DNA from 3 places in the Phyllobacterium zundukense genome. Region 2 is predicted to be linked to each of the others. Evidence: predicted binding sites of a transcription regulator. Region 2 holds the regulator's gene; each other region holds the start of a gene.
What was found. The regulator LexA, encoded in region 2, represses DNA repair genes until DNA is damaged. The targets are predictions, from matches to a motif close to TGTTCNNNNTGTGTTCNG.

Region 1 (4,834 bases), 380 kb from region 2:
GCCACCAAAAATATCGGCTTGACCGCTGACGCTGTCTTCCTGCGTGCGCTGTGCATGACCGATGATACGATCGAGACCGGCAATCAGCGCCGGACGCTCGCGTCCGAAACAATCGAAGGCGCCAGCATTTATCAGGCTTTCGAAGACGCGCCGGTTGACGACTCGCGGGTCGATCCGCTCACAAAAATCTTCCAGACTGGCATAGGGCGTCGCGCCGCGCTTCTCGACTATATGGTCGACTGCGGCCTCACCGACGCCCTTGATGGCTGCCAGCGAATAGAAGATCCGGTTCTCGCCAACCTCGAAGAGACGATAGGACGTATTCACCGATGGCGTGACCACCTCGATACCAAGCCGCACCGCTTCGCGGCGGAAATCATTCAGCTTGTCCGTGTTTGACATGTCGTATGTCATTGATGCAGCAAGGAATTCAACCGGGTAGTGCGCCTTCATATAGGCGGTCTGAAACGACACGATTGCATAGGCCGCGGCGTGCGATTTGTTGAAGCCGTAGTCGGCGAATTTCGCAAGAAGGTCGAAAATGAAGTTGGCTTGCGGCTTGGTCACGCCGCGTTCGACGGCACCGTCGACAAAACGCACCCGCTGCATGTCCATTTCGGCGCGGATCTTCTTGCCCATGGCGCGGCGCAGCAGATCGGCTTCACCCAGCGTATAGCCGGACATTTCCTGCGCGATCTGCATCACCTGTTCCTGATAGATGATGACGCCCTGGGTTTCCTTGACAAGATGGTCGATCTTCGGATGGATCGACGCCATCTCCTCATCGCCATTCTTGCGCGCATTGTAGGTCGGGATATTCTCCATCGGACCCGGCCGATAGAGCGCGACGAGCGCGATGATGTCCTCGATGCGGTCCGGTCGCATGCCAATCAGGGCTTTGCGCATGCCGGTGCTTTCCACCTGGAACACGCCGACCGTTTCGCCGCGCGAAAGCATCTCGTAGGTAGGCTTGTCATCGAATGGCAGATTGGAAAGGTCCACGGTAATGCCGCGCCGCTTGACAAGATTGACGGCGGTCTGAAGGACGGTAAGCGTCTTGAGTCCGAGGAAGTCGAACTTAACCAGCCCCGCCTCTTCCACCATTTTCATGTTGAACTGCGTAACCGGCATATCCGAACGCGGATCGCGGTACATCGGCACCAGTTCCGACAAGGGCCGGTCGCCGATCACGATGCCCGCCGCATGGGTCGAGGCGTGGCGATACAGCCCTTCCAGCTTGAGCGAGATATCGAGCAGCCGTTCGACCACCGGCTCCTTGTCGCGCTCCTCGCGCAGGCGTGGCTCGTCCTCGATCGCCTTGGACAGTGTTACCGGGTTGGCGGGATTGGCCGGGACCATCTTGGTCAGGCGGTCGACCTGGCCATAGGGCATTTCCAGCACGCGTCCGACGTCGCGCAGGACGGCTCGCGCCTGCAGGGTACCGAACGTAATGATCTGTGCCACCTGATCGCGGCCATACTTGCCCTGAACGTAACGTATGACCTCATCACGCCGCTCCTGACAGAAGTCGATGTCAAAGTCAGGCATCGAAACGCGATCTGGATTGAGGAAGCGCTCGAACAGCAGCGAGAACCGGAGGGGATCGACGTCGGTAATGGTCAACGCATAGGCAACGAGCGAACCCGCGCCGGAACCACGACCAGGACCCACAGGAATATCATGGGCTTTCGCCCATTTGATGAAGTCGGAAACGATGAGGAAGTATCCCGGATATTTCATTCGGGTAATGATGGAAATCTCGTATTCGAGACGTGTCGCATATTCCTCGCGGGTGTGGGCGCCAGCGAGCCCTAGGGTCTCAATGCGCTGCGCGAGACCTTCCCTCGCCTGCCGTGCCAATTCGTCCGCTTCGGCCTGCAACGCCGCCTCTGGATCGCCACTCTCACCGGTAAAGCGCGGCAGGATCGGCGCGCGATTCTTTGGATAGTAGGAGCAGCGCAGCGCAATCTCGACGGTGTTCTCCACCGCCTCCGGCAGATCGGCAAACAGGTCCACCATCTCATCTTCGCTCTTGAGATAGTGATCCGGCGTCAGACGCCGCCGGTCGTCGATCGAAAGGAGCGAACCGGCGGCAATTGCCAGCAAGGCATCGTGAGCCTCGTAATCGGCGCTCTTGGAGAAAAATACATCATTGGTGGCAACGAGCGGCAGTTCAAGCTCATAGGCGAGTTCAACCTGCGTTGCCTCGAGAGCGCGATCATAGCCTCGATGGCGCTGCAACTCGACATAGAGCCGGTCACCAAACAGCGCTTTCAAACCGATCAGTCGCTGCCGCGCGCGGTCGATGCGATCATCCTTGATCGCCTTGGCGATGGCACCTTCCGGACCGCCCGACAGGGCAATGATGCCGTCAGTTCGGCCAGGCAACCAATTCGATGTGATGTGGACCGGATCGCCGGCGGGCGTTTCCAGATAGGCACGGCTGACAAGGCGAACGAGATTGGCATAGCCCTCCTCGGTCGCCGCAAGCAACACAAGCGGCGCCAGACCAAGCGCCTCGCGCCGGTTAGCACTACGGCTTTCCTCTGCCTGATCGTGGAAGGCGATATCGAGTTGGCAACCAATAATAGGCTGCAGCCCCGCCTTCGATCCCTTTTGCGCGAATTCAAGGGCACCGAAAAGATTGTTGGTATCGGTAATCGCGATCGCCGGCGCCTTGTTCGACACCGCGAGATCAATCACCTTTGCGACCTGCAAGGCGCCTTCAAGCAGCGAGTATGCGGAATGAACCCTCAGGTGAACGAAGCGCAGCGCCTGTTTTGTCGCGTTGCTTTCGCCGCCGTTGCTCTGCCCGTCTGCCAATTTTTCATCTCCGAAGACTTGAACGGAGAAACCGATTCACCGCGCCGTCATAGTCCGACATGCGCGATGATGTGTCCACCTGATTTGAAGATTTGGCCGGCTTCAACAGTGGACAGAAGCCGGGATCGTCAGCCCTGAAACTCTGAAGCCGACGATCCCGATATTCTTTCAGATTGCGCTGACCCACATTGCGAAAGTCGCAATGAACAGGCTGACTGTAACGAATGACATAACGTCCTGGAAAAGTTCGCTCATCGGTAAAACCCTTCGTCGTTGTCTCTATGTCTATGTTTTGTTCTATTTTTGTTCTAAAGTCAAGCGTACCAAAGCGCCTATCGGCGCTATGGTTTTTGAAATATTAATGGAAGGAAAATGAAAAGGGCGCGAATCGATCAGAGGCTGGTGATCTTGCCGTCCTTGAGCGTCACGCGCCGGTCCATGCGGCGCGCGAGTTCGAAATTGTGGGTTGCGATCATCGCAGAGAGACCGGACTGGCGAACCAGGGCTTCCAGCGCCTCGAACACATAGGACGACGTCACCGGATCAAGGTTGCCTGTTGGCTCGTCTGCCAGCAGAACCAATGGAGCGTTCGCCACGGCACGGGCAATTGCCACACGTTGCTGTTCGCCACCGGAGAGTTCGCTTGGCCGGTGCGAAGCACGCGCGCCAACCTTCATGTAGTCGAGCAATTGCTGTGCTCGCTCGGACGCGACGCCCGGTTTCATGCCGCGAATCATCTGCGGCATCATCACGTTCTCCAGTGCGGAGAATTCAGGTAGCAGATGATGAAACTGATAAACGAAGCCGATATCATTGCGACGAATGGCCGTGCGGTCCTCGTCCGACAGCGTACCGCAGGATCGACCGTCAAGGATCACGTCACCGCTATCGGGACGTTCAAGCAATCCGGCGGTATGCAACAATGTCGACTTGCCGGCACCCGAGGGTGCCACAAGCGCAACCATTTCACCCTTGCCAAGTGAAAAGTTTGCATCGTCGAGGATGATGATTTCCCGGCCGATCTCGCTGTACCGACGGCCAACACTCGTCAGTTGAAGAATTGCCCCGCCTGCCATTCTATTCGTACCTCAATGCTTCGACGGGATCGAGCTTAGCTGCGCGCCACGCGGGAAACAGCGTTGCCAGAAATGACAGGACTAGCGCCATGAGAATGACCGAAAAGGTTTCATTGAAATCCATCTTGGCGGGCAGCGTGCTGAGGAAATACAGTTCCGGATTGAAAAGCGTGGTGCCTGACAGCCAGGAGAAGAACTCCCGTATACGCTCCACATTCAGGCAGACCAGCACGCCAAGCAACACGCCGGCAATTGTCCCGGTTACGCCGATAGCCGCACCGGTCATCAGGAAGATACGCAGGATCGAGTTTCGCGTCGCGCCCATCGTTCGCAGGATGGCGATGTCATGCCCCTTGTCCTTCACCAGCATGATCAGACCGGAGATGATATTAAGCGCCGCAACCAGGACGATCAGCGTCAGGATCATGAACATGACATTACGCTCGACCTGCAGTGCCGAGAAAAAGGTCTGGTTGCGCTGGCGCCAATCGGTGAGCATGAGCGCCCGCTGCGCTGCATCCTCGATCGGCTTCTTCAGTGCATCCACATTGTCCGGGTTGTCAGCGAATATCTCGATCGACTGAACCTTGTTCTCCTGGTTGAAATAGAGCTGCGATTCTTCGAGCGGCATCAGCACAATCGAAGCATCATATTCGGACATGCCAATCTCGAAGATCGCTGTCACCGGATAGGATTTTACGCGCGGTGCCATGCCGATCGGTGTCACGTCTCCGTCCGGAGAAATCAAGGTCAGCCGGTCGCCAAGACCCAGCCCCATATTCTCCGCCATTCGCGTACCAATGGCGACGCCGCCTGCAGTGTTGAACTCCTCGAACGTGCCCTGACGGACATTTTTCGAAACGAGCTTGAGCTTGGCGATATCTTCTTCACGCAAACCGCGCACCAAAGCGCCAGAGCCCGCTCCGACGTTACCC
Region 2 (4,834 bases):
GTTTCCTTTTCGAACCGATCGAGCTGCTTGCGCAGGAATTCCCGCCCGTTGCCGGTATCGCCGGATACAATGGACAGATTGGCGGCGAATGCCCCTGAAGCCAGTAAAGTGGTGGTCAAAAGGGCTGCAATAAATGATTTGGCTTTCATGATTTCCTCCCAAAAATCCCGTGGAATCAGGCCCATCGCAACACGGCGACTACGACCCTGTGGTTTAGAAACTCCTCCTGAAGCGCTTTGGATATCTCATTGGATTCAGAAATTCAAAGCGCTTTGAATAAAAAATGGCAAAGGCATTTCGAACTGTCAAGCAACAATTTCAACCAACAAGGAATGGAGCCGATCTCACGATTAAGCATCGCGGGATAAAATAACGTTGTTTCAATGCGTTATAAGATGATCTTTACGGGGTATTACGCGCATCATGGCACCTGTGGAATGAGGTGGCATTCGCTGACCGCCGCACTTTTGATACTAAAGTTCAAAGCGCTTTGAATTTATGCTATGGTTATGTTTATTATTTGGAGTCATATCTGGCAAAGGCTTTCGTTCCGGAGCCTGCATATGAACGCATTGGTGGATCGCTTGCTATGAAACTCAAGGAACTGGCCGAACAGCTGGGCTTGTCACAGACGACCGTCAGTCGCGCCCTGAACGGCTATCCCGAGGTCAACAAGGCCACTCGTGAGCGTGTTAGCAAGGCAGCGCTGCAATTCGGCTACAGCGCGAATGCTAATGCCCGCCGCCTCGCCATTGGGCGGGTTGGCGCAATCGGCATTCTCATGCCGAACGATCGAAGCGAGCGCTTTGGCCCGCACACGAGCGAATTCTTTTCTGGCTTGGCCGAACGCCTTTCCCAGGACGAAATGGACCTCCTGATGAGTCCGGTCATCAATAATGATGAAATCTCGGCATACAGGCGGCTTATTTCCAGCAAACGGGTGGATGCCATCATCATAACAGGCCCCACCCTCATGGATGAACGGGTTGCCATGCTGATCGAGGAGAAATTCCCTTTCGTCCTGCATGGACGAACAAATATCGAGGCGCCGCATGCTTGGCTCGATATCGACAATGCAGGTGCATTCCGCCAGGCCGCTTCCCACCTGCTTGATCTCGGCCACAAGCATATCGCCATGATAGATGGCCTCAAGGGACATACTTTTTCCGAACACCGCGAACTCGGCTATCGTGAGGCACTTCTGGAACGGGGCATTCCAGTTGATCCGCGTTTCATCGTCCACGAGCGGTTTTCCGACGAGATCGGCTTTCGGGAGGCGCAACGGCTCTTGTCGCTTCCACAGCATCCCACCGCGATCATTGCCGGCTCCATGATGACTGCACTCGGCGTTTTCCGCGCCATCCGGTCGAAGGGTTATGAACTCGGCAAAGAAGTCTCGATCATCGCCCATGACGACGTGTTTCCCTATCTCAATGCCAGCAATATGGTGCCGTCCATGACGACGACGCGCTCGTCGATCCGCTCCGCCGGCACGCGTATCGCCGAAATGCTGGTGCGCGTGCTGGACGGCGAGCCCGTGGAAAACATCCATGAGGTCTGGCCGGTCGAACTGATCCTGCGGCAATCGAGTGGACCACCGGTGATTCCAGGTAAACGCTAAAGCTATTTCCCAGTTTTAATTCGCATTCTTGGCGAATTTGGCCCCAAATGCTGGTATTTGGGTAAAATCACACACTGTTCGCGCAACGTACACCACATATTAAGCCTTGTGGAACACAACTGGAACAGATAGTGTTTGTTCTGGTTTTGTTTTTCCGATTCCCTGCTAAAGGATCGCCGATGCTAACGCGTAAACAACATGAACTTTTGCTCTTCATTCACGAGCGCTTGAAGGAGACGGGCATCCCGCCATCATTCGACGAGATGAAGGATGCATTGGACCTGGCGTCGAAGTCCGGCATACACCGGTTGATCACTGCGCTGGAAGAACGCGGCTTTATTCGTCGGCTAGCAAATCGGGCAAGAGCGCTGGAAGTCCTGCGCCTGCCGGACTCCATTGCGCCCGGTCTCAACGCCCAAAGGAAATTCTCGCCAAGCGTCATCGAGGGCAGTCTTGGACGAAACATCGCTCCTCCCCGGCCTCAGTCGCGCTCGGCGGATGACTCAAGCGCTTCCACCATTGTCAGCATCCCAGTTATGGGCCGCATCGCTGCTGGTGTGCCGATTTCGGCAATCCAGAACCAGACCCATATGATCGGCCTGCCGCCAGACATGATCGGTAGCGGCGAACATTATGCTCTTGAGGTCAAGGGTGACTCGATGATCGACGCCGGGATTTTCGATGGCGATACCGTTGTGATCAAGCGCAGCGATACGGCCAACCCGGGTGAGATCGTTGTAGCTCTGGTTGACGACGAAGAAGCTACACTGAAGCGTTTCCGCCGCAAAGGTGCCTCGATTGCACTTGAAGCAGCGAACCCCGCCTATGAAACCCGCATTTTTGGACCGGACCGCGTTCGAGTTCAAGGTAAACTTGTGGGGTTGATAAGGCGTTATTAAAGGCGGCGTCCACTTGCTCTTTCGAGCGTAATTGTTATTTCACGATGGTCTTCGCGCGGTCGCTGGATTTGTATTCATCAAGGTCGCGGGCAGCGCGTGAATGTGTCCGATATGAATTCCATGGCCGATCCGGTGGTCCAACGGCGTAAGCAATGCCGGCGGAGCGGAGCCGCTGAAGGTGAAGAACCTTTGCTTCGGCAACATTCGGCAGCGACGGATCGTCTGTATCCTTCGGCGCTTCCAGAATGATCTCGGCAGTTCCTCGCAGTGCGAGATCGCGCTTGGTAATCACCAGAACATTATCGTCGCTGCAAACCGCCTCTGTGCCTGCAAAAGCCAGAATGACGATATCCCCCTCGGTGCAGGCCGATGACCTTTGGGCAGGGTCATCGGTATAGGCGACTATCAGCCCGCCCTGCTCACGTGCGGTGCAAAGTCTGTCTGCACATTCGAATTGCGTTTCTTCAAGACGTGCACCGGTTTTTACCGGCTTGACCACATCATCTGTCCCATAGCCCTGTTGCCAGTTGTTTAAAGTGAACGCGCTTCCAGATGGCCGATTGATCGCTAATCTATTGTCTGCAGTTCGCAACGCAACCAGCCTTCCATCCTCTGAAATAATGATGCCAGGTTCTTGCGCGGCAATCATGAGTATTGCCGCGGCCAACAACGTGGGCGGGCCGCACAAGCGCAATCGTGTCGATGGCAACAACAACGTCACTAGCCCGAGACTCATAAAGATCAGACAGGCCTGCGGCATCAAACCGAGATTGCCGCTTGGCGAACGTGAGGCAACCATCTTGGCGATGGCAATCACAGCTTCAATACCGCGGCCCATGACAGCAAATGGTAGCCAGTCCAGATCGAATGGCATGGCGAGCAAACCAAGCACGGCAAACGGCATGACGAACACCGAGATGAGCGGAAGCGCAAGTGCGTTGCCGACAAGTCCGAAGGGTGCAGTATTGTTGAAATGATACGCGGCGAAGATCGAGCTTGCTGACCCTGCAACGAGCGACGTCATGGCGATCGCGCCGATATGGTTTACCGCTTTCGACGGTAGTGTCAGCAGCAGATGATGATGGGTATTTTTTCTGGGTTGGTGTTTACCCTGCCGTTTTGACCACCAGCTGTAGAATGCGATAAGGGCGGCAGTTGCCGAATAAGACATCTGAAAACTCGGTCCGAGAATTTCGTGCGGCGAGATCGCAAGGGTTATGAGTGCAGCAATGGCCAGATTGCGCATCGAAATCGCCGCCCGATCGACGGTCATGGCCAGAAGCATGACAGCCAGCATGACGAAGCTCCGCTGTGCGGCAACATCGGCACCCGAGAGCAGCAAATAGAAAGCGGATCCAATCAATGCGATGACCGCCGAGAGTTTCTTGACCGGGTAACGTGCCGTGAATCCTGGAAAGAAAGCCAGGATAGCGCGAAGCGAACCCATTATCGTCGCTGCCACCAGAGCCATGTGAAAGCCGGAGATCGACAGGATGTGCGACAGGCCGCTCAACCGCATGGCATTGTTGGTATCATCGCTAATGCCATCCCGCTGGCCTGTGATCAGCGAGGCTGCGATGTCGCCCGGCTCTCCTTTGATATTTCGCAGTATGCGTTGGGTCAGCTGCTGCCTGATATCGGCAATCGTCATAAATATTGTCGTGGTGGAACCAGCGGCAGAAGCTACAGGCACGATATCGGCCTTTCCAAGCAAAAATCCGTTGGCGCCGATGCCCCGATAATAATTGTAGAAGGCAAAATCGTAATTGCCTGAACGCACAGGGCCTGACTGGGGACGCAGATGGACCAGGCCTGAGAGGCCATCTCCATTCTTAAGGGCGCGCGGCAAGGCTTTGGCGGAGATCACAATGCGATCCGGCCCATAACGCAGCGCTGGTCGCTCGGTCGAAATGACGTCCATGGTAACGCGCCATCCACCCTTGGCATCTTTTGTCATCGAAACAATGCGACCCGTCACGCGCGTTGTCACTTCCGATCCAAGCATGCGGGTACCGGCACGAATAGTTTCAAGTTTGCCCGAGAACATGCCGGCAACAATCGCGACAGCAAGGACAAGCACAAGCCTGATCATTGGGCGAGCGTGAGCCAGCGCATGGCAACCGACGAGAAAGGTCAGGCCAGACAATATAGCGCTGAGCTGGGGTTCGGCGGGGAAGTTGAAATAGAGAATTGCGCCGGTGCCGGCAAGGACCGGCAGGAACAAAAACAGTGTGCCGCGTTCAATTTCGCTGTTGAATGCCGTCGGAACCGCAAGAAGTATGGATTGAATGCGAGATCGCACAAACCGTTTTCG
Region 3 (4,834 bases), 660 kb from region 2:
AACGCGACTGACCATAGCCACCACCGCCGCCATAACCGCCATAGGAATTGCCCGTTGCTACGACTTCCACATGCGCTTCCGGCAATTCTTCGAGGAAGCGTGAGGGGATGGTCGATTGCCAGAGACCATGGATGCGCCGGTTTGAGACGAACCAGATGTGCAGGTTCTTCTTGGCGCGCGTCAGGCCAACATAAGCGAGGCGGCGTTCTTCTTCGAGGCCGGATCGTCCGCCTTCATCGAGCGCACGTTGGTGTGGGAAGAGACCTTCTTCCCAGCCCGGCAGGAATACCGTCTCGAATTCAAGGCCCTTTGCCGAGTGCAGCGTCATGATGTTGACGGCGTCGAGATTTTCGTTCTGCTCGGCGTCCATGACCAGCGCGACATGTTCGAGGAAAGAGCGCAGGGACTCGTATTCCTCCATCGAGCGGATCAACTCTTTCAGGTTTTCCAGCCGGCCCGGCGCTTCGGCCGAGCGATCCGCCTGCCACATCGCCGTATAGCCGGATTCGTCGAGGATCTTTTCGGCGAGCTCCGTATGCGGCGTGGAATCGATCAAGGATTGCCAGCGCTTGAAGTTTTCCACGACTTCGCGCAAGGCCGAACGCGGCTTGGGCTTCAGTTCTTCCGTTTCGACGAGATCCGTGGCTGCATCGAGCATGCTGATATCGCGTGCCCTTGCATAATCATGTACCTGGCGGATCGCTGCCTCGCCAAGGCCGCGCTTCGGTGTGTTGATGATGCGCTCCAGCGCCAGATCGTCCGACCCTTGCGCAACGACGCGGAAATAGGCGAGCGCGTCGCGGATTTCGAGCCGCTCATAGAACCGCGGGCCGCCGACGACGCGATAGTTCAGGCCAAGCGTGACGAAGCGATCTTCGAATTCGCGCATCTGGAACGAGGCGCGCACCAGGATCGACATGTCATTGAGATTGTGGCCCTTGCGCTGTGCCTGCTCGATTTCCTCGCCGACAGCACGGGCTTCCTCTTCGGAATCCCAGGCAGCGTGCACATTGACCTTGGCATCTTCGGGGTTGGCGGCATCGGTGAACAGAGTTTTGCCGAGGCGGCCTTCATTGTGCGAGATGAGGAAGGAGGCGGTGCCGAGAATATGCGCCGTCGAGCGATAATTGCGCTCCAGGCGGATCACGACCGCGCCGGGAAAATCCTTCTCGAAGCGCAGGATATTGTCGACTTCCGCGCCGCGCCAGCCATAGATCGACTGATCGTCATCACCGACGCAGCAGACATTTTTCGAACCCTGCGCGATCAGGCGCAGCCACATATATTGCGCGGTGTTGGTGTCCTGGTACTCGTCGACAAGGATATAGCGGAACTTGGCGTGATATTCCTTCAACACGTCCGGATAGGCGCGGAACATGCGGATTGGATGGCAGAGAAGATCGCCGAAATCGCAGGCATTGAGTGTCTTCAGCCGGTTCTGGTAGGCAGTGTAGAGCTCGCGGCCCTTGCCATTTGCGAAGGAACGCGCGTCGCCCTCAGCGATTTCCGACGGGCCGAGCCCCTTGTTCTTCCAGCCGTCGATCATCAGCGCGAATTGCTTGGCAGGCCAGCGCTTGTCGTCCAGCCCTTCGGCCTGAATGATCTGCTTGATCAGGCGGATGACGTCATCCGTATCGAGAATGGTGAAATCGGACTTGAGACCGACCAGTTCCGCATGACGGCGCAACAGCTTGACGCCGATGGAGTGGAACGTACCGAGCCAGGGCATGCCTTCCACGGCACCGCCGACCAGAACGCCGATGCGTTCCTTCATCTCGCGCGCCGCCTTGTTGGTGAAGGTCACGGCGAGGATCTGGCTTGGATAGGCCTTGCCGAGCGACAGGATATGCGCGATGCGGGAGGTGAGAACGCGGGTCTTGCCCGTACCCGCACCTGCCAGAACCAGAACTGGCCCCTCGGTTGTTTCAACCGCAAGTCGTTGCTCTGGATTGAGGCCAGCCAGATAGGGCGGGGCACCACGCGCTTGCATGGCACGCGCGGCGATTCCCGAAGGCTGCCGAGGCACATCAGGTTCGTCGAAGAATGGAATATCGTCAGGCAATCCGGACATTTGACCCCAATGTAGTGATTCGGCACCGAAAAACCAGATAAATGCGATACAAAAAGAGAACGGCCAATCTTGGGCGGGCGTCTTTCCCCCGAAACTTGCAGTTGAAATATTCAATCGCCGATATTGCGTCGTCCTGTTTTAGGGCTTACCCATTTTGATTGGAGAAGACTCTTTGACTGGAGCAGACCCTGGCAACCGCCGGCGCGTTCGCAGCCCGCATGTCAGAACCATTCGATCCTGATTGAGCTTGGAAAAGGACTCCTACCCCATGGCAATCACTCTGACGGCTCTCATATTTTTCCTCATTGGTGCGGCGCTTGGTGTGGGTGGTGTCTGGCTCGCAATACTTGGTGGCAGCTGGTATTACATCCTTGCGGCGCTGGCCTTCCTGACTACGTCCGCTCTTCTCTTCCGCAAGCGCAGCTCGGCTTTGCTGGTCTATGCGATCCTGGTGATCGGTACGCTAGGCTGGGCAATCTGGGAAATCGGCTTCGACTGGTGGCAGCTTGCGCCGCGGGGCGGTGTCATCATGCTGCTCGGGCTGTGGCTGCTGACGCCATGGATCCGTGGTGGGCTTAATGAGGAAGAAGGGCGTTCGTTTTCAGCGTGGGGTCCGGCAATTCCGCTAGCTATCACGGTTCTCGCGGCGCTCGGCATTGCCGGCTATTCGATGACGCAGGATCCGCAGCAGATTGTCGGGGATCTCAGCAAGGAAGTCATTGTTGCGACGCCCGATCTCGGCGGCAACGTTCCGGAAAGCGACTGGCATCAATATGGTCGCACCCCCTACGGCCAGCGCTATTCGCCGCTGAAACAGATCACGCCGGAAAATGTCAGCTCGTTGCAAGTTGCCTGGCAGTACCAGACCGGCGACGTGAAGCTCCCCGACGATATCGGAGAAACCACTTACCAGGTGACGCCCCTGAAGGTGCGCGACACGCTCTATCTTTGCACGCCGCACAACTGGGCGATCGCGCTCGATGCGGCAACCGGCAAGGAAAAGTGGAAATATGATCCGAATGTCGGTCTCAACCCCGATCGCCAGCACCAGACATGCCGCGGCGTTTCCTACTACGCCGACCCGACAATGACTCCCGGCCAGCCTTGCGCGGAGCGGGTCTATCTGCCGACCTCCGATGCACGGCTGATTGCGCTCGACGCTGCCAATGGTCAGGTCTGCCCGTCCTTTGCCGACAAGGGCACGCTGCACCTGGAGAAGGGCATGCCCTATAACCCGGCGGGCTATTACTATTCAACTTCGCCGCCCGTTATTGCCGCAGGTAAGATCATCGTCGGCGGCGCAGTCAATGACAATTATTCAATCCATGAACAGTCGGGTGTCATCCGCGCCTTCGATATCAATACCGGTGCTCTGGTGTGGAACTGGGATTCAGGCAATCCCGATGTGACGACGCCGCTGCCGGAAGGGCAGACTTACACGCATAATTCACCCAACAGCTGGTCTGTCTCCAGTGCTGACGAAAAGCTCGGTCTGCTCTACGTGCCGCTTGGCAACCAGACACCGGACCAGCTCGGGGCAGGGCGCAGCGCCAATGTCGAAAAATTCTCGTCGTCGATCGTCGCGCTTGATCTGAACTCCGGCCAGGTGCGCTGGGTCCGCCAGACGGTTCACCACGACCTCTGGGATATGGATGTGCCTGCACAGCCAACCCTTGTCGATATCAACACGGCCACCGGCGCGGTTCCCGCACTGGTCGGACCGACCAAGCAAGGCGATATCTATGTCCTTAACCGGCGCACCGGCGAGCCGATCCTTCCAATCGAGGAGGTGCCGGCACCGACGGGCGCTATCGAAGGTGATTTCACTTCGCCGACCCAGCCGGTTTCGGGTTTGACCTTCATGCCAAAGCCGTTGACCGGCAAGGACATGTGGGGCGTTTCGATGTTCGATCAGCTGGCTTGCCGCATCGAGTTCCTCAAGCTGCGTTACGAGGGCCGCTATACGCCGCCGTCGCTCCAGGGATCGTTGATCTATCCGGGTAATTTTGGCGTGTTCAATTGGGGCAGCGTTGCAGTGGACCCGGCACGTCAGGTCATGTTCGGCATGCCGACCTATCTGGCGTTCACGTCAAGGCTTGTTCCTCGAGCCGATGTTCCCCCACCTGGCGCTAGCACAAAGGGCAGCGAACAGGGCCTCAATCGCAATGAGGGGGCACCCTATGCGGTCATCTTGGGACCGTTTGTGTCGCCGCTCGGACTACCTTGCCAGGCTCCGCCGTGGGGCTATGTGGCGGGAGCGGATCTGCGTACCGGCAAGATCACGTGGATGCATCGTAACGGAACCGTCCGCGATTCCTCGCCCTTGCCCTTGCCATTCAAAGTCGGCGTTCCCGGCATTGGCGGTCCGATGATCACCGCCGGCGGTGTCGCGTTCCTTGGCGCTGCCGTGGACGATTTTCTTCGCGCCTATGATGTAACGAGCGGTAAACAGCTGTGGGAAGCGCGCCTCCCTGCAGGCGGTCAGTCAACGCCGATGTCTTTCGCCTTGGCGGATGGCAAGCAATATGTGGTCATCGTCGCCGGTGGTCACGGCTCGGTCGGGACGAAACCCGGCGACTACGTGATCGCCTATACCTTACCGAAATAGGCATTGCAGAAAATCAGGAACCTCCCGGGCGTCGAGTCCGGGAGGTTTTTCTTGACTGCTATCGAGGAGCAGCCTTGGGGCCGCGAAGTGCAGGTCATTGATCCGTTCAGCAATCGCATTTCGTTCTGCGAGCAATGATGGAGCGCTGGCAGCGC

Region 1: a site for LexA is predicted at 3,106-3,123, ahead of dnaE (DNA polymerase III subunit alpha). Genes of this name have one in related genera too.
Region 3: a site for LexA is predicted at 2,116-2,133, ahead of BLM14_RS05020 (ATP-dependent helicase). Genes of this name have one in related genera too.

The regions. Positions count from the first base shown of each region.
Region 1 is NZ_CP017940.1:2,070,237-2,075,070, forward strand. Features, by position in the region: gene dnaE (DNA polymerase III subunit alpha) at 1-2,823, opposite strand, end outside; gene BLM14_RS10410 (ABC transporter ATP-binding protein) at 3,216-3,899, opposite strand; gene BLM14_RS10415 (lipoprotein-releasing ABC transporter permease subunit) at 3,901-4,834, opposite strand, start outside.
Region 2 is NZ_CP017940.1:1,694,711-1,699,544, reverse strand. Features, by position in the region: gene BLM14_RS08405 (ABC transporter substrate-binding protein) at 1-149, opposite strand, end outside; gene BLM14_RS08400 (substrate-binding domain-containing protein) at 590-1,621, shown strand; gene lexA (transcriptional repressor LexA) at 1,801-2,520, shown strand; gene BLM14_RS08390 (ComEC/Rec2 family competence protein) at 2,555-4,822, opposite strand.
Region 3 is NZ_CP017940.1:1,039,518-1,044,351, forward strand. Features, by position in the region: gene BLM14_RS05020 (ATP-dependent helicase) at 1-2,071, opposite strand, end outside; gene BLM14_RS05025 (glucose/quinate/shikimate family membrane-bound PQQ-dependent dehydrogenase) at 2,340-4,679, shown strand; gene BLM14_RS32625 (glyoxalase superfamily protein) at 4,731-4,817, shown strand.